4 regions of the Paenibacillus sp. sgz302190 genome follow, and region 4 is predicted to be linked to each of the others. Evidence: riboswitches for the same ligand, from Rfam matches in the RefSeq annotation. Region 4 holds a riboswitch; each other region holds the start of a gene.
The links. Region 4 has a riboswitch for cyclic di-AMP ahead of AC6RNO_RS34760 (NlpC/P60 family protein). Riboswitches for the same ligand answer to the same signal wherever they lie in the genome.
Positions count from the first base shown of each region.

Region 1: linked by a shared signal. The riboswitch ahead of AC6RNO_RS15460 (KamA family radical SAM protein) and the one ahead of AC6RNO_RS34760 (NlpC/P60 family protein) in region 4 are both predicted to bind cyclic di-AMP.
Region 2: linked by a shared signal. The riboswitch ahead of AC6RNO_RS10530 (TrkH family potassium uptake protein) and the one ahead of AC6RNO_RS34760 (NlpC/P60 family protein) in region 4 are both predicted to bind cyclic di-AMP.
Region 3: linked by a shared signal. The riboswitch ahead of AC6RNO_RS16880 (CAP domain-containing protein) and the one ahead of AC6RNO_RS34760 (NlpC/P60 family protein) in region 4 are both predicted to bind cyclic di-AMP.

Region 1 is NZ_JBZYAO010000012.1:91,168-97,158, reverse strand. Features, by position in the region: gene AC6RNO_RS15465 (S-layer homology domain-containing protein) at 1-3,457, shown strand, start outside; cyclic di-AMP (ydaO/yuaA leader) riboswitch at 3,504-3,643, shown strand; gene AC6RNO_RS15460 (KamA family radical SAM protein) at 3,869-5,017, shown strand; gene AC6RNO_RS15455 (hypothetical protein) at 5,179-5,691, shown strand.
Region 2 is NZ_JBZYAO010000007.1:29,754-35,744, forward strand. Features, by position in the region: gene AC6RNO_RS10525 (CPBP family glutamic-type intramembrane protease) at 1-1,287, opposite strand, end outside; cyclic di-AMP (ydaO/yuaA leader) riboswitch at 1,526-1,675, shown strand; gene AC6RNO_RS10530 (TrkH family potassium uptake protein) at 1,745-3,094, shown strand; gene AC6RNO_RS10535 (potassium channel family protein) at 3,107-3,769, shown strand; gene AC6RNO_RS10540 (cation:proton antiporter domain-containing protein) at 3,769-5,019, shown strand; gene AC6RNO_RS10545 (response regulator transcription factor) at 5,244-5,966, shown strand.
Region 3 is NZ_JBZYAO010000014.1:10,192-16,182, forward strand. Features, by position in the region: gene AC6RNO_RS16860 (nitroreductase family protein) at 1-427, shown strand, start outside; gene AC6RNO_RS16865 (stalk domain-containing protein) at 698-2,185, shown strand; gene AC6RNO_RS16870 (TetR/AcrR family transcriptional regulator) at 2,364-3,029, shown strand; gene AC6RNO_RS16875 (DUF4188 domain-containing protein) at 3,040-3,549, shown strand; gene AC6RNO_RS16880 (CAP domain-containing protein) at 3,636-4,517, opposite strand; cyclic di-AMP (ydaO/yuaA leader) riboswitch at 4,525-4,661, opposite strand; gene AC6RNO_RS16885 (hypothetical protein) at 4,849-5,034, opposite strand; gene AC6RNO_RS16890 (DUF4062 domain-containing protein) at 5,031-5,991, opposite strand, start outside.
Region 4 is NZ_JBZYAO010000060.1:1,894-7,884, reverse strand. Features, by position in the region: gene AC6RNO_RS34770 (ROK family protein) at 1-148, shown strand, start outside; gene AC6RNO_RS34765 (DUF8769 domain-containing protein) at 174-1,826, shown strand; cyclic di-AMP (ydaO/yuaA leader) riboswitch at 1,923-2,073, shown strand; gene AC6RNO_RS34760 (NlpC/P60 family protein) at 2,078-2,956, shown strand; gene AC6RNO_RS34755 (hypothetical protein) at 3,126-3,785, shown strand; gene AC6RNO_RS34750 (phosphodiester glycosidase family protein) at 3,798-5,261, opposite strand.

The DNA.
Region 1 (5,991 bases), on a different contig from region 4:
GGATACCAGTAATCATCGCATTCAGAAGCTGACGGTATCCACAGGAGTATGGAGCGAATGGAAGAAAAGCGGAGGGGGCGCGGGAAGCGGCCTGGGCGAGTTTAATAATCCGAGAGGCGTGGCTGTAGACAATAGCGGGAATGTGTATGTGGCGGATGCTTGGAATCATCGCATTCAGAAATTGGATGCAGTTACTGGCGTGTGGAGCGAGTGGAAGAAGAGCGGGGGCGGTAAAGGGAGCGGGTTAGGCGAGTTTAATTTTCCATCCCGCGTTGCGCTGGACAGCAGCGGCAATATGTACGTGGCGGATACCGGCAACCATCGCATTCAGAAGCTGACGGTATCCACGGGAGTATGGAGCGAGTGGAAGAAGAGCGGAGGAGGCGCGGGAAGCGGTCCGGGCGAGTTTAATAATCCGTACGACGTTGCCGTAGACAACAACGGGAATATATACGTGGCCGAGTATGGCAACCATCGCATTCAAAAGCTGACGGTATCCACAGGAGTATGGAGCGAGTGGAAGAAGAACGGCGGTGGTTCGGGCAGCGGCCTGGGAGAGTTTAATCAACCCAAAGGCATAGCGGTGGATGGAAGCGGGAATGTGTATGTGGCCGATTCTGGCAATGAGCGCATTCAGAAGCTGACGGTATCCACAGGAGTATGGATCGAATGGGTATATAGGGGAGCGGTTGCCGGCAAAGGCTTGGGCGAGTTTAGTTATCCGAGCGGTGTGGCGGTGGACAGCGAGCGGAATGTGTATGTGGCCGATTACGATAATCATCGCATCCAGAAGCTGACGGTGTCCACAGGAATATGGAGCGAGTGGAAGAAGAGCGGAGGCGGTTCGGGTGACGGTCTTGGAGAGTTTGAGAATCCGACCGACGTTGCTGTAGACAGCAATGGGAATGTATACGTGGCCGATCGTGATAACCACCGTATCCAGAAGCTTACGGCATCCACGGGAGCATGGAGAGAGTGGAAGAAGAGCGGAGGCGGCAAAGGAAGCGGCCGTGGGGAATTTGATTATCCGAGCGGAGTGGCGGTAGATCGCAGCGGGAATGTGTACGTGGCGGATACGAATAACAGTCGTATTCAGAAGCTGGATGCAGTCACGGGAGTATGGAGCGAGTGGAAAAAGAGCGGAGGGGGCGCGGGAAGCGGCCTCGGAGAATTTTATGGACCTTCCGGCATCGAGGTGGACGGCAGCGGAAATGTGTATGTAGCGGATACCAATAACCACCGTATCCAGAAGCTGACGGCAGCTACAGGAGTATGGAGTGAGTGGAAGAAGAGCGGCGGCGGTTCGGGGAAAGGCCTTGGAGAATTTGACGAGCCTTACAGCGTGGCGGTAGATGCCGGCGGGAATGTATACGTTGCTGACATGAGCAACAATCGCATCCAGAAGCTGGACGTTTCCACGGGGGTGTGGAGAGAATGGAAGAAGAGCGGAGGCGGAGAGGGAAGCGGCCTTGGGGAATTTATTAGTCCAAGCGGTGTAGCGATAGATAGCGGAAACACTGTATATGTCGCTGATTTCGGCAACCACCGTATCCAGAAATTATCTGAGATAACTACCCCTCCGGACGTACCGACCGATGTAAAATCGGAGGTGGCGGAAGGCCAATCGCAAGCAAAGGTCAGTTTTACGGCCCCGCTCAACGATGGAGGCAGCCTCATAACCGGCTATACGGTAACTTCAAGTCCGGGAGGATTGACGTGGACGGGTACAAGCAGCCCAATCACGGTTACGGGCTTAACGTATGGGACGGCATATACGTTTACGGTTGTAGCGACGAATAGCGCAGGAAACTCCGGCCCTTCGGCCGCATCGAACAGCGTGACACCGACAGCGCCGGGAGTGCCTGCTGCGGTACCTGACGCCCCGACGGGCGTAACCGCCGTTGCAGCCAACGGCGGAGCGAAGGTAAGCTTCAATGCGCCATCCAGCAATGGAGGCAGTGAGATCGTCGGCTACACCGTGACCTCGATTCCGGGAGGACTGACTGCAACCGGAACCGGCAGCCCAATCACAGTTACGGGCTTAACGTATGGCACGACCTATACGTTTACTGTGGCGGCGATTAACAGCGTTGGCAGCAGCCCTGTTTCTGCCGTTTCTAATACCGTAAGACTGGAGATCCCTTCCGACGGCGACAGTGGTGGAAGTACGCCGCCACAGTCGATGCCTTCGACTACATCGCAACCTGATAAAACGGGCGTTACCGTTCTCATTAACGGCAAATCGGTGAATGTTGGGACGGCCAAGGTGACGAGCGTAAATTCACAGACGGTAACAACCATCAGCATTGACCGGGACAAGCTGGGGGATCTATTGGCGAAGGAAGGGCGATTCGCTGTGGTGACGATGCTGGCGGATGCCAAATCCGATGTCGTGCGCGGAGAGCTTGACGGACAGATGATCAGCAAAATGGAACTGCAGCAAGCGGTATTGGAAATAAAAACAGATAAAGCGACCTATAACTTACCGGCCGGGCAGATCGACATCCAATCGATTTCGAATCAGTTGGGCAAATCGGCAGCCTTGGAGGATATCAAGATTCAAATCGAAATTGCTGTGTCAAAAACGCCGGCGCAAGGGGTTCTGAAAGAATCCGGGGAAGGGAAAATTTCGGTCGTTGTCCCGCCGCTTGATTTTACGGTAAGAGCTTTTTATAAGGACAAGACGATCGAAGTCAACGGGTTCAAAGCTTATGTTGAACGTACAATAGCGATTCCGGATGGCGTTGATCCTGACAAAATCACAACTGGTGTCGTGGTTGAAACGGATGGAACGCTGCGCCATGTGCCGACCAAGATCGTGCGGCTGGACGGCAAGCTTTATGCCAAGATAAACAGCATGACGAATAGTGCCTATTCCGTCGTATGGCATCCGGTTGAGTTTAAGGATGCGGAGGCGCACTGGGCCAAAGAAGCGATAAACGATATGGGATCGCGTATGATCATCAATGGCGTCGGCAAAGGCTTCTTCAATCCCGATCAAGATATTACACGAGCGGAGTTTGCGGCAATTTTGATTCGCGGATTAGGAGTGCAGCCAAAAGCAGGGGCACTGTCTTTCTCTGACGTTAATTCGAAAGATTGGTATGCCGGCGCGGTTGGAACGGCCTTCGCGTACAACCTGATTAGTGGTTTTGAAGACGGCACCTTCCGCCCGAATGATAAGATTACACGCGAACAAGCGATGGTGATCATGGCCAGAGCAATGGCTATTACAGGGCTCAAAGCGAAGTCTTCCGCAAATGCAGGACAGCTATTGAACTCCTTCACCGACGCGGGTACGATATCGAATTGGGCGAAGAACGGGATTTCCGACTGCTTGGCATCCGGGATCTTTTCCGGACGAAACGGCGCCGTGCTGGATCCTGGAGCCTTCATATCAAGAGCGGAGGTTTCCGTTATTGTTCAAAGACTTCTGCGAAAGTCCGATCTGATTTAATGCGGAATCCCGCTGCGTCATTGACTCTCCGGCGGTGTTTGTGTAAGATAAAAATACGCTTAATTTCCGGTTTAACGAATCGGAAAGCGGGGGAACCAATCTTTTTGGGGCGAATCATGATGTTTATGTAGGGAACCATCTTTCCCGAGCCCGGCAGCTAACCTCGTCAGCAGTAGGTGGGTCATAGTTGCATTGTGTTATATTTGCATTTGCTGACCCGTTTATTCGGGTCTTTTTGCGTTCAATTGGACCCGACGTATAGTTTTCGGCCCGGAGGCATCGACATGTCCTCTTGCCGGCTATAAGACGGGTCATTTTTATTTTGCAGCTTTGATCCGCGGAAGGAGGAGATAGATAGCCGTCTTGGATTCGTTGAAAGCCAACATTCTGTCTTTTCAAGGAGGATGAAATATGCCGCAACCGAAATATATTACCGATATTGATAAAATCCTGGAGATTCCCGAACGCGATCGAACAAGGTTGAAGCAAATAACGGAAAAATTCGTGTTTCGCGTAAACGATTATTACTTGAAACTGATAGATTGGAACAACCCGGAAGATCCGATCAAGAAATTGATCGTTCCCAATGACGGGGAGCTGTCCGAATATGGAAGGTGGGACGCGTCGGATGAGGACACGAATTACGTCGTTCCCGGCTGCCAGCATAAATACAGGACGACGGCCCTTTTGATCGTATCCGAGGTTTGCGGCGCTTACTGCCGCTATTGTTTCCGCAAGCGGTTGTTCCGCAACGATGTCAGCGAGGCGATGTCGAACGTCGACCCGGGGCTGGCCTATATCGCCCGGCACAAGGAGATCAACAATGTGCTGCTGACGGGAGGGGACAGTTTGATCCTTTCCACGGCAAGGCTGAACGGCATCTTCGAACGGTTGAGAGCGATCGACCATGTGAAGATCATTCGGCTCGGCTCGAAAATTCCCGTGTTCAATCCGATGCGGATCTACGAAGACGAGAAGCTGCTGGAGTCCATCCGGAAGCATTCCGACTCGGAGCGCCGCATCTACGTGATGGCGCATATCAATCATCCGCGCGAAATTACGGCGGAAGCGAAGAGGGGCTTCGAAGCGCTCCATCAAGCGGGAGCGATTGTCGTGAACCAAACGCCTGTTCTAAAAGGGATCAATGATCGGCCCGAGGTGCTTGCGGAGCTGCTGGATAAGCTTTCGTGGGCGGGTGTCACGCCTTATTATTTTTTCATTAACCGGCCCGTCGCCGGCAATAAAGATTTCGTACTGCCGCTGGAACGCGTGTACCGGATCGTGGAAGAGGCGAAGGCCCTCACGTCCGGCCTGGGCAAGCGTGTCCGCCTATCGATGAGTCACACTTCCGGCAAAATCGAAATTTTGGCCATCGAGAATGGGAAGGCTTATTTGAAATACCATCAATCCCGGGACGACCAGTACGGGAAATTTATGGCGCTCGACTGCCCTGAGCATGCGGCCTGGTTCGATGATTTGCCCGGAAATGAGCAGTTCTGGAACAAGCCGAAAAAGAAAAACGACAACATTGTCTCCGCCAACGAATTGCTAAGCCGCTAACCGTTTTCTCATGCGCCGCCGCTAACCGTACCTGTACCCGGGAGGGGGCCGCGCCTCCGTCTCGGGACGTAGGGAAAATCGTTCCAGGGGTGCTGGCGGAGCAAGCCGATTTATTCTAGAATGAAGTAAATATTGATTTTATGGAATAGCGGAGGTAAACGGTGGATAAGAAGACGCTGCTTGGAGCACTTCTCGTCTTGGCGGGAATTTTCTTCTTCTTTACGAGTCAGGGAAATGCGATGGATCCTGGGATGGTGTTCGCCTATTTTTGGCCAAGTTTGTTTGTCATTCCTTTGGGGCTCCTGTTTCATTGGATGTATTTCTATGCGACTCGGCGGCGTGGGGCCGGATTGTTGATTCCGGGAGGGATTCTCCTTGTGGCCGGAGGCGTATGCCAGATTTCCATGCTGTTCGACATCTGGGAGTATACGTGGCCGGGATTCCCGCTGGCGGTAGCGTTCGGGCTGCTGGAGTTTTACTGGTTCGGCGGCAAAAACAGATGGATCCTCCTTCCCGTCTTTATTCTGGGAAGCGTTTCGGTGATCTTTTTCGCCATCTTCACGCTTGGGAGTATCATCAGCCTGAACATTATGGGGCAGTCTTCGCTGGCGATCGGGTTGATTGTCGTAGGGTTGATCGTTATGTTGACCAAGAAACAAGGGTACGACGCATAAGTGCTTCTGCCGGCAGGCCGCTTCCAATCGGGAGCGGCTTTTTTGCCGTCGCGTTCGAGCGGTTTTCGGCGAGCCTGGCATGCTCTTGCCGGAGGGTGACCAGGCGGCGGGAGGTGGCTGGGGCGGAGCTGAGGCTGCTTGATAGCATGCACCGCGCAGCTCCCGGCGCGCGTTGATGCGCTGCTTGATGGCGGTCGGTTGATCATATTTGTTGTGATATTTGTGTTACATATACAAAAACAAGGCTTCTTTTTGTGCAGATTTATGTAATGTATTTTAACGTGTAGTTAGTTATTGACA
Region 2 (5,991 bases), on a different contig from region 4:
GATGAAGTTCGAGCGGAACAGCTTTTTGAACAGCAGGATGCCGAGCAGCCGGTAAGCGGCTTCTTCCGATATTGCGGCGGCCCACGCCATCAGCGGAAACAATTTGGGCTCCAGCATATTCAATACGGAATCCCCCGGATCGTTCACGGCCCATACGTCGAAGCGGACCTCGCCCGCATAGAACAGAACTTGCTGGACCCCAAGGATGAACAGGGCGAGCAAGTAGCCCCGGCCCATTCCGTGAAACACTTCCGATCCGAAGCGCGATTCCCGCCAAGCCGGCCAAGGCTTCCACCCGTTCGACTCCCACCACCGGCTGCCGGAAGCAAGCGAGATGTAGACCGATAGACCGAGCAGCAGCGTGACGACGTTCATGAACAGCGAGCCGGCCAATGTGGCGGTTCCGTTGTCTGCGATATCGCCGGACATCGTTTTGAAAGCCGGATACATATTGATGTTGTTGGCGATGTAAATCGTCGTAAAAATAACAGTGAGCAGCAGGCCCTTGCGAAAATCCATCTGCTTGCGGTGCCTGACGGCATATACGATGGCCGCAACGGACATCAGGAACGTAAAGCCCATGCTGATCCAGGTCATGAACGAGGCGGATTGATCCTGCGAGTCAAGCCATGCCTGATGGTCCTCTGGGATGCTGAATTGCACGGCATAGCCGACCAAAGCGTTATCGTCAAAATCGATCCGCAAGCGCAGCTTGGAACCGCCGATGGCTTCCGCTTTCTTTTCGTAAACGTACGTGTTCGCGCCGGCCGCTTTCTTCGGCTCCTCGACAAGACTGAAATCGTCGGGATTAAAGCCCTGCCGGCTCATCTCCTCCTTGGCCAGCTGGTCCGCTTTTTGCCTGCCGATCGCTGCGGCGGTACCGGTGAGCGTCTCGCGCCAGCCGACGATTTGCAAGCTTTTGTAGTTGACGTCAACTTCGAATTTGCGCTTGCTGCCGGGATCGACGGCGCTGACCTGATAGAAATCGAGCGGGAAGCGGTCCCCGTATTTCAGCTCATACTCGTGCAAAAGGTGTTCTTTCTGCAAGTATCCGCTTCTCGACTTTTCGGACTGGTATACGACGAAAGTACTCGGCTGGCCGATGCCGTAGCGGCTTTGCAAAAACTGCCCGGCCGCGTCGGCCGCCTGCTGCTTCGTAACGGCCGGACTTTCCGCCGGGGCCGCTTCTTCCGTTTGATATCCCGCAAGCATATTGACCCCCATATACAAGGCCACGCCGATGCACGCGAGGATCAGCAAAGTTCGGTTCAATTTCATTCGCATCATGGGATAAAATATCTCCTTGGATAATGTTGGTTCGCAAATACGCTAAATTAAAAGTATCACAGATGTTAAGGAAAACCAATTCATGCAAAATAAAACGTAAACCGGGGCAAATTCGCGATTTCGAATCGTAACGCCCTCTCCTGCTTGCCAGACACGATGGAATGCTGCGAAAACCCCCGCAAATCCGCTGAAAACAACTTTGTGCGGAACAATAAATCAGATATATAATTCATATCAATTGAATAAAAAGCCGAATTTCTTGTTGAAAACGGGGGAACCATGTAATTTGGGGTGAATTTTGTCTCCGGCGTCAAAAAACCGGACAAATAGGGTGACTGCGCGCACCCGAATCCGTCAGCTAACCTCGTAGGCTTTACGTCAGGAACCATTTCCGAATAAGGCATTGGATTTCCAGTGTCTTTTTTTGCGTGTTCAATTGATGACAACAGGGGGATTTATGAAAAAAATAAGCATTTGGCAGCTTACGCCTCCGCAAATTCTGGTCCTTGGATTCGCCGCCATTATTTTGATCGGAGCGGGGCTGCTGACGCTTCCTTTTGCCTCGACGAGCGGCCGGTCGCTGCCTTTTATCGATGCGCTGTTTACGGCCACATCGGCGACCTGCGTAACCGGCCTCGTCGTGGTCGATACCGGGTCGGCATTTACCGTGTTCGGACAAGTCGTCATCGTCAGCCTGATCCAGATCGGCGGTCTCGGCTTCATGACGATGGCCACGCTGTTCGCCTTCGTGCTGCGCAAAAAAATTACGCTGAAGGAAAGATTGCTGCTACAGGAGGCGTTCAACCAGGGCAGTATGGAAGGGATTGTGCGGCTGATCCGCAAAGTACTTATTTATTCATTAAGCATCGAAGCGATAGCGGCGATTTTGTTCACGATCCGTTGGTCGTTCGACATGGAATTTTCGAAGGCGCTGTACTTCGGCATCTGGCATGCGGTTTCGATGTTCAACAATGCCGGATTCGACCTGTTCGGCACCGCCGATGCTCCTTTCGTCTCGCTGACCGGATACGTCAACGATTTCACGGTGAACGTCGTCGCGATGGCGCTGATCGTGCTCGGAGGTCTCGGCTTCATCGTCTTGTCCGATTTGATGGAATATCACAAAACGAAGAAACTTTCCCTGCATTCCAAAGTCGTGCTTGCCATGACGGGATTTCTGATCGTTTTCGGCGCGCTAGTGATATTTATATTCGAATACACGAACACCAAGACGTTAGGACCGCTGAATTTCGGCGGAAAAATGTTGGCTTCGTTTTTCCAATCCGTCACGCCCCGGACGGCCGGCGCGAATACGGTGGACATCGGCGCCATGCGTCAGGCGTCGCAATTTTTCATGGTGATTCTCATGTTTATTGGGGCTTCTCCCGGCTCGACGGGGGGCGGGATCAAAACGACGACGTTCACCATTCTCATTGCCGCCATCATCACGATGATCCGAGGCAAGGAAGATATCGTCATTTTCCGTTTCCGTCTGGCGAAGGACCGCATTCTCAAAGCGATTACGCTCACGATGATCGCGCTCTTTCTCGTCATATTCGTGTCCATGCTGTTATCGACGACGGAGTCCGTGCAGTTTTTGAAAATATTGTTCGAAGTGACGTCCGCCTTCGGTACTGTCGGCTTGACTATGGGGCTTACGCCGTCGCTGACCGTTTTCGGCAAAATTATGCTCAGCCTGACGATGTTCGCCGGCCGGCTCGGTCCTATAACGCTCGCTTACGCGCTGCAGCCGAAACAGGAAAAAGAATTATATAGATACCCTGAGGGTAAAATTACGATTGGTTAGGGGATACTGGAGATGAAAAAAAATCAATACGCGGTAATCGGTCTGGGCCGATTCGGATCCAGCTTGTCGAAGGAGCTGATCAAGCTGGGCTATGAGGTGCTCGGCATCGACAAGGACGAAGAAGCGGTCGACGAGATGAGCTCCGAGCTGACGCATGCGGTCGTGGCGGATGCCACGGACGAGGAAGTGCTGAAGTCGCTCGGCGTGCGCAACTTTGACTGTGCGGTCGTCGCGATCGGCGACGATATTCAGGCCAGCATTTTAACCGCTATTGTGCTGAAAGATTTGGGTGTCAAAATGGTCGTCGCCAAGGCGCTGTCCGAGCTGCACGGCAAAGTGCTGAATAAAATCGGCGTGGACCGCGTCATTTATCCGGAGCGGGATATGGGCATCCGCGTGGCGCACCAGCTCGTATCGCCTAACCTTCTGGATTACATCGAGTTGTCCAAAGATTACACGATCGTCGAGCTGTCGGTGCCCAAGCGCCTGTGCGGCAAAACGATCAAGGATCTGGACCCCCGGGCCAAATACGGATGCAGCGTCGTTGCCATCAACAAGCAAAGCGGTGTGATCATCGCGCCGCTTGCGACAGACGTTGTCAATGAAAAGGATGTTATGGTGATCATCGGGACGAATGAACAAATCGAAGAATTTGAGAGCGAAGTTATCGGATAATGGAAAATGCGTCTGCCGTCATGATTGAGCATGTCATTTTGCTGCTCTTTATTATTTTCAGTCTGGGCATGCTGCTGGGCAAAGCTGCACACCTGTTGAAGCTGCCGGATGTCGCGCTTTTTCTCGTAGGGGGCATCATTGTCGGGCAAGGCCTGGGCTGGATACAGGAATCCAACACTTCATTTACGAACCAGTTCATTCTTGCGATCGGTTCCGCTCTCATTTTGTTCGACGGCGGGCGCAACATCCGCCTCTCCGGCCTTCGCAAAGTGTGGATCACCGTCAGCCTGCTCAGCGTCCCCGGCGTTATGATTACGTGCGGGGTAGTGGCCGTGGCGGCGCACCTGCTGCTTGGCCTGCCCTGGATATACGCGATGCTGCTCGGGGCGGTCATCAGTTCGACGGACCCGGCTACGCTCATCCCCGTGTTCAAGCAGGTGAAGATCCGCCCGAAAGTCAGGGAAACTGTGGAAAGCGAATCGGCCTTTAACGATGCGACGGGATCGATTTTGACCTTTTCGCTCATTGCGGTCATCCTGGGCACCCGGGAAGTTTCGGTTGGCTCGGGAATCTGGGCGTTCGTCAAAACGGCGGCGGGAGGGCTTCTCGTCGGCGCGGCGATCGGCTTGGCCCTTGCATACTTGACCGCGCATCTGAAGCTTGGGCTGCTGCGCCAATATGCGACGATTGCGATGATCGTTGCGGCTCTCGGAGCATATATGGCGGGCGAAGCCCTCGGCGTCAGCGGATTTATGGCTACGTTTACGGCCGGGCTTATTTGGGGGAACGTGGAGACGTTCAAGCTGGACATGCAGGACAAGCTGCAGGAAATGGGCCATTTTTCGGAAAATATAACGTTAATGATGCGCATGCTCATCTTTATTTTGCTCGGCAGCCAAGTGAACTTCGCGCTGATTGCCGAACATTTATGGACGAGCCTGGGGGTTATTTTTGCGTTTATTTTTATTGCGAGGCCGTTTGCCGTGCTGGCATGCGCGCTGCCGGACCGCCGGGCGAAGTGGACGAGGAACGAGATTTTGTTCATGTTCTGGGTGCGGGAAACGGGAGTGATTCCGGCCGCGCTGTCCGGCATGATCGCCGGCGTGGGAATCAGGCACAGCGAGCTGATCGCCAGCGTAACGTTCATGGCCGTGCTGATCACGATTCTGGTCCAGGCAAGCACGACTGCCTTCGCGGCGCGCAAGCTGGGCCTTGAGGTAACGAACGGCGCTGCGGAAGCCGAACATTGAGTATGCCGTCTCCGAATGCACGATGTGCACAGGGGGCGGTTTTTTGTGTTCTAACAATAAACTAACATTTTGCTTGTTGGTTCCTGGTTTTCTATAGTATATTAAAAATGCAGCTGCTATTTTTCGACAGGTTTTTGCGAAATCTAACTGCAAGTGTAGGCTGACCTAACAAATTTCCTCACACTTTTCTAACAATAAGCATTTTGAAACAAAGGTGGGCGGACATGGACAAGGTACTGGTTATTGAAGATGATGTGATGGTTGGCGACATGGTTTCGATTTATTTGGGTGAGGAAGGTTTTCAGGTCATGAGAAAGGGGAGCGGCGAAGAAGGCCTCGATGCCGTGGGTTATTTTGAGCCCGACGTCATTTTGCTCGATTTGATGCTGCCCGATATGGACGGTTTGGAATTGTGTAAGCAAGTCCGAAAAACATCGATGGTACCTATTTTGATCGTATCGATGAAAAACAAAGTAATTGAACGTGTAAGCGCTTTAATGGCGGGGGCGGACGATTTTTTGAGCAAGCCGTTCAGTTTGCACGAGATGAGTGCAAGAATACAGGCGCTGATTCGCAGGGCCAGGGTGTATCAGGAAAGCTTGCCGGCAGGACCGGCGCTGCTGGAGCTTCCCGCCTATAAGATGAAGTCCGACGAAGGCATACAGATCGTGCACCTCGATCCGGAGACGCGGTCGATGTGGGTGCGCGGAGGGCTGGTCAATACGACCTATTCCGAATTCGAGATCATGACTTGCTTTGTCAAACACCCGGGGCGCGTGTTCAGCCGGGAAGATTTGATCAACACGGTGCGGGGATTCGATTCGTATGTAACCGACCGCGCTATTGACGTACATATTGCAAACCTGCGCAAAAAAATCGAGGATAACCCCAAGCAGCCGAAGCGGATTCGAACCGTATGGGGTGTTGGATACAAATTCGTTTTATGAAAAAAGCCTCCAAATCGCCGAACTG
Region 3 (5,991 bases), on a different contig from region 4:
GCAATACAAAGTAAAATCGGCATCGGCGGTTATCGCGGTGCTGGGCAATATGGATGCTTACAAGGATGTAGCGAAAATAAATGAAGGCTTTTTGCATCTGGGCGTTTTTAATAAGCAAGAATATGATATGACAGTCGAATCGGTGACCCGGTTTTATGAAGAGCGCGGCGACACATTCATGCGGGAAGAGGCCATTCGGAACGCAAGCTTGTCGGCCCAGTTATTTATGCTGGCTGCAAAAGAAAGAGGCTGGGATACTTGCCCGATGATCGGATTCGATCCCGAAGCTTTGCGGCAGGTGCTGCAAATTCCGGATCGGTATGCAATCGCTTTGCTGGTGACTATTGGGAAAGAGGACACTTCCAAAAGAAGGCCGCGCGGCTACCGCAAACCGACCGGCGAGTTCGTCAGCTACAACCGGTATTGATGGGTTCAAAACGAAAAAAAAGGAGCTGATCGATTGGCGAGTTCAAGCCCCCCAATTGCCCCGTTTCTCATGTTTGCCGGCAAGGCGAAGACAAATACGGCGTGTCGTGGCAATTGAACCTTGCAAAAAACTAGTACAACGAGGCCGGGGACAGAAGCGAGCGCAATCCTCGGCCTTTCTTTTGCCGATGGGCGCTTTGCGGCGGGCTGCCGAGCCCGCAAAACTACGAATGAGCGGACGAGTTTGTTTAAAATTGGGGGAACTGATTGGATGAAGAGTAAGCTGCAAATATTTATCGCGTTATGGGGGGCCCTATCGTTATCGCTGCTGGTGCCGACCGCCTATTCGAAGGAAACGGTTCCGGCGGCGAAGCAGACGGTCGTCCTGAAAGTAAGCGATCCGGTTGCGACGGTCAACGGCAAACAGGTGGCTTTGCAGACGGCGCCGATCCTGCTGAATAATGTTACGCTTGTACCTCTGCGCTTCATAAGCGAAACGTTTGGCGCAAATGTGAAGTGGGAGGAGAAGAAGCGCGGCATTACGATACAGGACAAGGAACAAACGATCGAGCTTGTGATCGATGACGCATGGTCGCAGGTGAACGGAACGCGCTCCAAATTGGAGCAGCCTGCCGTTATTGTCAACGAAACGGCGATGGTTCCTTTGCGATTCGTAGCCGAAAGCTTGCATCTGACCGTCAGTTACGACGAAACTGTTAAGCAGATTCAAATAACTTCGAACGAGCGGAAAGCGGAAGCCGAACAGGCCGCAGCGCCTGCCAGACAGCGTTTGGAGCATGTGACCGTAGATCATCTAACGGCTGACTGGCGATATCCAAAATCTTTCGACAAGCTGAAATTAGCCCCTCTCTCGACCAAGAGCGTGGCGGCGGCCAAAAATAATCAGGTTTATATCCTTGAAAATGACACGATTACAGGATCAGGACTCGTCATCAAGAAATACGATCCGAATGCTTCAGAGAAGCTTTCTCTGGTAACTGCGATTAACGAGAAGTTCAACTTTGATTATACCGTTAAAAATGACAAAATTCGTTTTATTTACTCGTCGTTCGTTCCCGAGAGATTGATTTACAATGACGCGACCGGCGCTTTGTACGTGCTCGGCGAAAGCACAACGGAGGACCCGCGTTTGCGAACGGTCGTGTATTCCATTTTGCCGGAAGTGAAAATGATTACATATCAGTTTGAAACGCCCGGCTTTTTCAACATCGAGGATAATTTTTTTGCTTCTCTTGACGAGCAAACGTATTATTACGGGGACCCGCACACGCGGTCGGTCTATTCGGCAAAAAAAGGCGAGAAGATGGCTCTGTTCGCCGATTCCGGCACCGAGGGCGTAACCCGAATGATCTCCACGGTAAAAGACGGCGTCACGTATGTGTTTGACAAAAACGGAAAAACGATATTCAAACTTACGGACAATGGGCTGAAAAAAGCAGCCGCAGTATCTGTCGACACGGATTCGATAACCAGGCTGTCAGCCTCCAATGGATACTTCTATGTCCTGGATAAAAACTCGCTCATTCATCGAATCGATCCGAATGGCGAAATATCCGTTTACGCCGATCTTCAAGGCGTTACATACAACAGGGGGATCTTCAATATCCCGGAGACGCAGATACAGCAGTCGGACCCGTTGACGTTGGACCGAAACCGTATATTGATGTCTGCGGATAGCAATGGCAATATTTTTCTTATCGACGATGACATTTTAAAACGCATCAACATTTATCCGTGAGAAATACCCCGCCGCGGCACAATCGCTGCTTGGCGGTAAAACCAACCTCTAACGCGGCCGCTCATCATTGAATGGCCGCGTTAGAGGTTTTCTCATTGACATAAAACTTTACTTGAGTTAATTTATAAATATAAGTTCACAAATGGATGACAATAAGTACGCAGAGAAGGTGAAGGATATGAGAGCGGGAAACCGGCAATCGGTACGCCATAGCAAAAGCAAAATGCCGCTGAGGGAGATTAAAAAAGCCCGCGCGAAGCTGGCTGTTTTTCAGGCCAGTCTTGAATTGATCGGCGAAAATACGTTTCGCGCCGTGTACGTCGACGATATTTGCCGGCGGGCGGAAATATCGAAGGTGACGTTTTTTAAGTTTTTCCCGCAAAAAGAAGACGTACTCATTTATTTCATGCTCGTTTGGCTGACGCGGCGGCTTGTGGAGCTTCGGGAAGAGCAGAAGCGGGGGATGGCCGCGATCCGCCATATTTTCGGCAAGGTGGCCGAGGACGCGAAGAAACAGCCGGGACTGATGCTCAGCCTGATCGGGTTTCTTGCGGAGCAGAAAATGCACCCTTGCATGCCCGATTTGAACGAAGCGGAATTGCATCTGCTGTTTCCCGGCAAGGAGGAGCTGGCCGCTTCCGTCGACCCGAATCTTGACAAACGCTTCCGGCAGTTTGTCGAGGAGGCCAAACAAGACGGCGGCATTGACGCCGAGCGGGATACCGAAAACTTGGTAGCGATGCTGGTCACGCTGTTTTACGGCGCTTATTTAACCGCTCATATGTTCAAAGCTTCGGATTACATGGCTTTTTACGACATGCATTTACAATTCATCGGAAAGTAGGGTGTTTTCTATGGCAAAAGTCGTTCCGGGCCGGTATACGGCCCAAATGGGGGATTCATTCGTCGTATTTATTATCGGAATGCGTGTCAACAAGCTCTGGGCCGTCCATAAATGGTGGCCTGTTATGAGCGCGATGCCCAAAATGCTGAAAGAATTGTACAGCCATCCCGAGCTCGGATTTTTACACTCCGAATATTTGTTAAGCTGGCGCGGAGTGACGCTGATCCAGTACTGGAAGTCGTTCGATGATCTGGAAAAATACGCGCGCGGCGGCGTGCACTTGAAAGCGTGGCAGGCATTCAACCGGAGCGTCGGCACGGACGGGACGGTCGGCATTTTTCATGAGACGTATCTCATGAAGGAGGGGCAGTATGAATGCGTGTACGGCAATATGCCGCGCATGGGGCTTGGGGCTGCAGGCGAACATGTGCCGGCTACGGGAAAAAGGGAGACCGCCCGCAGAAGAACGGGCGGAACCAACGATCCCGCCGTACCGACTCCGCCGAATCCCGCGGTATAATCTGAAGCGAACTGCGGGACAATAGTAGCGAATAGCAAAACAACCGTTTCCGGAGGGTTCGGAAACGGTTGTCGTATGAATCAATATTAATTGGCGATAAATTCTTGAACCCATTCGTTGTTGTAAAAGGCTACGCCAATTTTCGTGTAGTTAGGGCTTAAGATGTTTTGGCGATGACCTTCGCTGTTCATCCAGGCAGTCATAACTTCTTGCGGAGTTTGCTGCCCCATGGCAATATTTTCGCCGGCATACGTGTACTGGATTCCGTATTTGGTCATCATATCGAACGGAGATCCGTAAGTTGGCGAAGTGTGATCGAAGTAATGGTTGTTGTACATGTCTTTCGCTTTATCAAGCGCCATAGCAGCCAAACTGGAGTCGCTTGTAAGCGGGCTCAAGCCTGCTTTGGCCCGTTCCTGATTGACCAGGGTGACGACTTGATCGGCATACGCGGAGCTCGAAGTATCCGTAGTCGTGCCTGTTGTCGTTCCTGTATCAGTGCCTGTGGAAGGCTGTGTCGTTGTTCCTGTGTCAGTGCCTGTAGAAGGTTGTGTCGTCGTACCTGTGCCACTGCCTGTGTCAGTACCCGTAGAAGGCGTATCCGTCGGAGTTGTGCCGGTGGAAGGCGTTCCGGTATTCGAGTCTGAGTCATGATGTCTTACGTGATGGTAAGAACCCGATGGCATATTGTAATTGCCGGGAGATTTAAACAGGCCGGCCCAGTTGCTCGGATCAAACAATTGCGGATATTGCTGAAGCAAGCTGTCCAGGGAAGTTCCTTGAGAATTTCCTTGCTGGAGTCCTTGCTGAAGTAATTGCTGAATGTTTTGCTGAAGCCCTTGCGGGAGCCCCTGCAGATTGCCGATGACTTGGCCGTTCACAGTGTAAGTAGCTGCGGATGCCGCTCCGGAACTTACGATCATGCCTAATACCAGCGCACCTGTGATAGCTGTTTTCTTGAAACGCATTAAAACCATCCTCTCCTTTTTTGGCCTACGAGGTTAGCTGACGGATTCGGGTCAAAGAGAAATCACCCTGCCATTTTGCAATGGCTTCACCCCAAATAAAGAGGTTCCCCCGTGCATCTTTCGATGCTTTGGCCGTTTTGTTTGCTCAGCAAGAACAGCAGTTTCCCGCGTCCTTCTGTGGGTTTCATTCTAGCATAGAAAACTAGGGGGGATCACCCCTCAAATGTTTCCATTGATAGAAACAGGCAGCCGCAACAAAAAAGCCCGGCCGTCAGGTTTCCCTGATCTGGCCGCGCTTGGCGTCGTTTCGGTTGGTATGTACGCTGTTCGCTTATCGGCGTCTTGCTGCCGCGAACCGGCTTTTTATCAATTCCAAAGCTTTCGTGCTTTCTTCCTTTTGCTCTCTTAGCAAATCTTGAAAGCTCTTGTTGGGAGAAACAAAAAGCAGCGCGTCTTTGGGCTGCTCGCCTACGGCTACCGACACTTTTCCGTTAATGGATACATATACAGTTGTCATGGCTGCATCCCTCCGATCATTTTCCGGGCAAATTCAAAAACCATAGGGTTCTGGTTCATTATAGCATATAATACGTCATCTCGAAAAGTGACAAACTTCCGCGCATCCCAGCCGGAATCGGCCCGAAAGTGGCAGGTCATGACCCGGTCCTGGCATTTTACCGTTAAGTAGAGCGTTTGCTTGGCTTCATTGAAAAAAAGCTGCTCCGGATTGTCCCTTTTCGCCGTAATCGATACGTACGATTTTTCATTATTCAACAGAAAAAAAGGTTCGCTAGTCGTATTCCCGACTTCCAGCAGCAAATTCATCCGCCCGTTGTCGCGCGTATATATCGTAACGGCCGAGCAATCATGAAAGGCGCCGATGTCCTCGGACATATAGTTTCCGTAATGGCGCTTCACCATTCTGCCTTTGAGCTTGCTCATAAAATCGGTGAAAAAGAGCGCCATCCGATCTTTCGGTAAATGTTGAAAAAGCGGAATATTGCGCTCGATGAATTGAGCGAACTCTTCATGCAGTTGAATTTGTTTCGTATACGTTTCGAACGTAGCTTCAAGCGGAAGCAGCAGAACGCCTCTGCGCATCAAGTCGCTGAAATAGTCTTTCCAGTCGATAGAGACACCCAGTGAGAGCTCTTCCATATAAATCCCTTTTTTGACCAAATCATCGATGAAAAACCACACGTACGGATCGATGTGGGAAGGTACTTGAGTATGGCTTTTTAATGCGGCTGTAATGTCCGCGGCTTTAGGATAAGCCCCGGTTTCTTCGGCGTGCCTGTTCGTAATTTCTTCGATAATGCCTTTCATAGTGCTGAAAAACAGGCGCTTGACGCCGGTTTCTACAAAGACAAGCACGGTCTTATTCAAACGGGTTGCCTGTATGTACTCCAGATGGGTAATCGTCCGGTCGTATTTGGGGTAGAACGTGCCCCCTTTATCTTTAATAAATAAAAGA
Region 4 (5,991 bases):
AAAAACGTTTTTAACCGACCGGATCGCAGCCAAGGTAGACTCTTATTTAACGGCCGATTTTCAGGGGCTGACGCGCATCGTGCCTGCGCTTTGCGGCAATGAGGCCGGCATGCTGGGGGCCGTATCCTTATTTGCAACCCGGAACTGACTGAATGAAGGGAAGATGTGACGGTATGAGCTTAAACATGATGGAAAGCATGACGGCCGAACAGCGTTATCTGGTCGATCACGCCATGGCGGATATGGATCTGCATTACGATGAGGAAATGAAACTGCTGCGGGATAAAGAAAATGAGCAGCTTCATTATACGCGGGGGAGCGCGCACTATGCGATAGGACTGCTGCTCCGGAACTCTCCGGGAGACTTGGCAAGAGCTTGCGAAGTGCTCGCTACGGTGATGGACATGCAGTACGATTGTCCGGATGAAATCTATCACGGCACGTTTCGCACGGCCCCTCAGGTGCCGCACCCTCCGGCCGGCAGCTTTCCCTGGAAATCTTTTGCGCCGGGCTTCGCCTTCTTTTTGGCCGATACGTTCGGGAAAATATCCGACCGGCTCGACGATCCGGCGGCGAGAGAATCGTTTCAAACCGCTGTAGACGATGTGCTGCCGACGGTTTGGACGACCTATGATCCGAACTGGCGGGAATTCATTGCCTGCGCGTTCGCCGTCATCCTGGAAAATTGGGCGGACAGCCTGCCCGCCAAGCTTGTCGCCCGGATGGATTCCTGCATGCGCAAAGCGGTGGAAGCGTCCATCGACCGGCGTTTGTCGGATGCCATCCCGATGAACACCAACATCGAGCTTATGCATATGTTCATCTGCCACTATTTCGGACACCGGTACGGCATCGCGGACTGGATCGGGCATGCCGACCGGGAGGCGGGCAAGTTCATTGAGGCTTTCGCGGAATTCGGGTCATTCGCGGAGTTTAATACAACGACGTATTACGGCGTCGATCTGACCGTGCTGGGGCTTTGGCGGAACTACAGCAAGACGGACTCGTTCCGGCGGATCGGCCGCGAGGTCGAGCAAGGACTGTGGGCGAACATCGCTTTATTTTACAATCCGAATCTGGAAAATTTGTCGGGGCCGTTCTCGCGCGCCTATGAGATGGAAATGAGAGATCACAGCTCGATCGGCGTCTTTCTTTACCTGGCTTTGGGCCAGGGCTACGAGTATCTCGCCGGGATCAATTGCGAATCCGAGCATGACCCGATGATCGCTCTGGTTGGGGTCGACGTGCCGCCGGCCGTTAAACCGGCGCTGGCTGCGTTCCAGGGCCGGCGGCTGGCCCGGAAGCAGTTCAGAGAGCTGTGCGAACGGGATCGCCCCGGCGCTAATTCGAATCTGTGCACGGCGACGGCCTGGATCGAAGACAATCTGATGATCGGCGGGATGACCGGGAGCCGCAACACGAACGGGCAAATGCATCCTGCGACGATGCACTGGCGAACCGGCGATGGAGACAAGTATTATATGAGGCTGATTCGCCGGGAAGCGGGCAAGCATTGGAACACGCATCTGAGAGGCATTGCGTTCGATGCCGAAGCGGGGCAGGACCGGCTCGCGGTTGACGTTCATTTTCAGACGAATGCGGAGATCGAGCTGTTTTTCGAAATTACGGGCAAGCATATTCACGACGCCGACATAGCTCCCGATGTGTGGACAATGCCTGGGCTGACTTGCCGCATAGAGGCCGATGCGCCTGCGCCTGAAATCAACGTTTTTGACAATCGCGTTGAAGTGGTATACCGCTACCGGCCGCAAGTTTCCGGCGCTCATATGAGGTTTGCGCTCCGCGTCGAGCGCGATCCGGCTTAAGGCTGGGAGCAGGCAAAACGCCTGATTTGGCCTTGGGAATTTTTACCGCGACGCAAAATTTGAAATTTGTCCGAATTCTATGCTAGTCTATCAAAGTAAAAAAAAATGCCGAATCTTGGAGCAGCACAAGCTCCGGTACGGGGGACTTCTTCATTTGGGGTGAAAGATCGGTTCGGATGTCCGAACCGGTCAAGGGAATTCCTCTTCCCGAACCCGTCAACTAACCTCGGAGGCTCAGGGAGGCAATCTTTTTGAAACGTCTTGTTTATTCATGCGCTTTTATCGGCGCAGCAGTATCCGGCGCTGCTTTGCTGCCTGCCCAAGCGGAAGCTTCTCAAGCGCTTTCAGTCAAAGTCCAGGTCAACGACGACATCGTGCAGTTTACGGACGCGCAGCCTTTTATCGACAAAAAAGGGAATTTGCAAGTGCCGTTAAGGGCCGTAACCGACAAACTGGGCTATGAAGTGAAATGGGCGAAGCAAGGAGGCGAGGTCGCCGTCTCGGTGTTGACCAAGGATCAGGTCGTTTCACTGAGGACGGACGAGCAGCAAGCGCTTGTGGGCAGCAAGAAAATCAGCCTGGAGAGCAGCCCGGCTTTTATCCAGGGAAGTACATACGTACCGCTTCGTTTTATTACGGAAACGTTCGGTTCCAAGATCGAGTGGAGCGATGCGAATCAGATCGCGATCGTGAATGCGGACGGCAAGCCCCACAAGCCGGCCTGGACGGCGCCGCCGGAACCGCCCGCACCTGCGCCTGCGCCGCCTCAGCCGTCCATGACCGATCTGATCGTGCAGACGGCGAGCAATTACATGGGAGTCCCGTACAAATGGGGCGGAACGACGCCGCGCGGATTTGACTGCTCGGGTCTTGTCGGTTATGTGTTTGAAGCGGAAGGAATCGATCTTCCGAGAACTTCCGCCGAAATGTACAGCGATGCCGGAACGCCGGTATCCGATCTGAAGGTGGGAGATTTGGTCTTTTTTGGCCGCGGTGTTGTCGATCATGTCGGTATTTATTTAGGGAATGATCAATTTATTTCATCCACCTCTTCAAGAGGAGTAGCCGTCGAGAGTTTGTCGAGCAAGTATTGGGGCGCGAGATACGTTGGCGCCAAGAGAATCATATAGAAGCTAGCCTGTCTGAAAAATGAAAGAAACATCTGTTTTGTGCAAGCCACGGAAAACGGATGTTTCTTTTTTGTGTTGAAAAATTGCGATTTATATCGAATTTTTATCGTTTTTCGCCTATAATGAAGAAATGTTCGGAGAAAGAGGAAGCGGGTGAACGGCAATCTCCATGCTGACAGCAGTCTTGAAGCGGTGGTTTTTAAGAAAAAATACAGCGGTTATCATGAACAATAATCATGCTGCGGAAATAAGCGCTGCGATCCCTCCGGAAATTATGGACGTGATCCGTCGTTTTTTTCAGACATACGACAATTTTCAAGGCGCGCGGAACCTCCAAACGGATACTTTTATTAGAGAAGTGTATTATGCCACGAAGCAGGACCCGGCCGATCAAAGCACGGTGGACGAAATGGAAGTCTATCTGCACTATAAAAACTTGCAGCGCCTGCGTTTGAAGCACTACGAGATCGATGAATTTCTCATGTTGAACAGCGGCGTCTGCCTAGTCGGCGTTACCCGGGAATTCAGCGGCAGCGTCCGGAACCGGGTGCTCTATTTTTTGAATAAGGAAGACGGCGCCTGGCGCTTTCATCATATTGCAAGATCTCATCACGGCACGATTATCGACAAGTTCCAGGTCAAGGAGCAGACGGGCTTCGTCGTTAGCAATGAAAAGGCCGCCATGCTTTTTCTGGCTCACAGCGGCACTTCCGACGCAATCGGCTACATGACAGGCGATTACGTCCATGTGGAAGGGTATCTGGAGGTCGAGCAGCAAGTCGGCGGCCAGTTTTATTACAGAATCGTGCGCATGAACAGGATTCACTGATAAGAGCGGCGGTTATGGAAAAGTAAGGGAAGCGCGGTACAGCGCGGCGTCCCAGGCGACCTGCCCGCCGAGCGACTCCATGACGGTGCGAAGCGGCATATAGATGTGGCCGTCCACGATGGCGGGAGCGGCGGGCAGAACTACCCGCTTGTCGTTCCACAGCATGACGGGATCGTCCGGATGCAGGAGCAGGCGGTTGGCTCCGTACTGAACCGTTAGCGTGCGCGTGTTCCCGTTCCAGTCAAACTTCGCCCCGATCCTCTCCAAAATGCCGCGAAACGGCACCATGCTCGTCTCCTGGAGCAAATATCCCCTGAACTCGTTCACGAATTGCCCGTTCACTTCAACTTGAATTTGCGGATACCGGAGCCTTTCCACCACAAGTGCATTGCTGAGCAGGCGCCCGGGTGCGGTGAGCGTGACGCCATCCGCATACAGGGCGGAGCTCGCGCCTCCATCGAGGTTCATGGCATCCGTCAAGCCCATGTCCTGAAGCACATGCGCCATGTCGTCGATCGTCGCCGAAGACATCGTGCCCATCACCAGACGGCGTGATTCGTCAACGCCGATAAAGCTGCGCACATTCGACTGTGTCGTAATTCGCGGATCGGTGAAGCCGTCTCTCTCGTAATCGATATCGACGGCGCCGCCGGCGAGCAGGCGCGGACCGGCGCCTACGGCTGCGTCCACCCGGGGCAGCGCGGGAGTGGTTCCCGAGCCGCCGTCCAGCGTTGACGTTAGGCGTATGGCGTCTCCCACATGGATGTTCGGCAGGACATGGGCCAGATTGTTGGCGCTGCGGCCGACAAGGCACACTTGTCCGTCTTCAGGGATGGCGGCCCCGTCTTCGGTGATCGCAGTGATAACACCTGCTTGAACGACGATTTTGGTCGAATTCGGAAAATCGATCCGTTCCCCGAAAGCTCTCGTGTACCAGATGATTTGATCGTCTACGGAATCTCCGTAATATTTGTTCACTCCCCAGGCGGTGAACTTGTAGGCGCTGCCGCCATGGGCAACGCTTATTTGGTGTCCGGTTCCGAAGTACCCCACGCTTACCGTCTTGTCGGCGAGGACGAGCAAGGACGGGTTGGTGCCGGAGTGCACGACATCGCCTGAATCGATGAGCAGCCCGTTCGGATAGCGAATCGTGTCGTCCTCTTCATAAGCGTCGAAAAACGTGCCATTGATGCCTGCCGCCGCATGATTGCGCTCCATCATGGAGCTGAAAGATTCGACATGCCCGATGCCGTCGGCGGCCGTAACGGGCTTGACCCGCAGAGTGGGGTCCGTAAGATCGATCGAAACCCACTTGGCTGTAAAAGTTTTGCCGTTGTACGCGAGCGTCTTGCTCCCGGATTGAACGGAGTCATCCGCGGAAGCGGCCCCTGCCGGATAGCAGGCTGCGGACAGGAGCAGACAGCCGAGCAGCCCTATTTTCACGGTGAGTGAGCAGTGCTTGATAGTCATAGTCATTTGGAAGAGTTCGTCCTTTCTTAGGCAGGGATAACTGGGGGGTCTGGCGAGCGGAAGTTGCTTTTGTACATACCCAATGAATAATGACAGTATATACTGCCGCTCATGCTGCATCAACACTATCATTTTGCATATACCTTCTACACAGTTCATCGGATAGACTCTTAGGAAGCATGCCTTCCGGCATACCTTGGCGATTTATTTCCAGCGAGCATTCGTTCACCTCTTTGTGAAAAAAATTCAAAATGGCCCAACCCCTTTCCGCGAAAGGGGTTGGGCCATTTTGCCAACAAGCGTCCGACAAAAATGTTAGATTATTCACAGAATTACTTTGCATATTAAGGTAATATATGGAACGATAGGGACGAAATATTACAAAATATAGCATATGGGTAATGAATAATGATGTCACAAAGGCTATATTACGTTTATCAACAACAGCCAATACAGGATGAGTAAAGGAAACGGAGGTGAGGGCCATGGCAGGCTTTGAACAGATCCGGGTCAAAACCGCGTATCCGATCCTTCGGCTCGAGGATGTGCAAATCGAGTGGAAGCCGGGGGAGCATGGACGGCTGATCGTGCGTGGAATCGTAGATGAGGCTGTCAACGTAAACGCAGCGCAGCAAGCATCGGCAAGCGATGAGATCCATGTCTACGAATACGACGGTCAGAGGGAAACGACGCTGTTCAAAGGTTTTGTAAGCGCAGTGAACATGACGCATGCCAA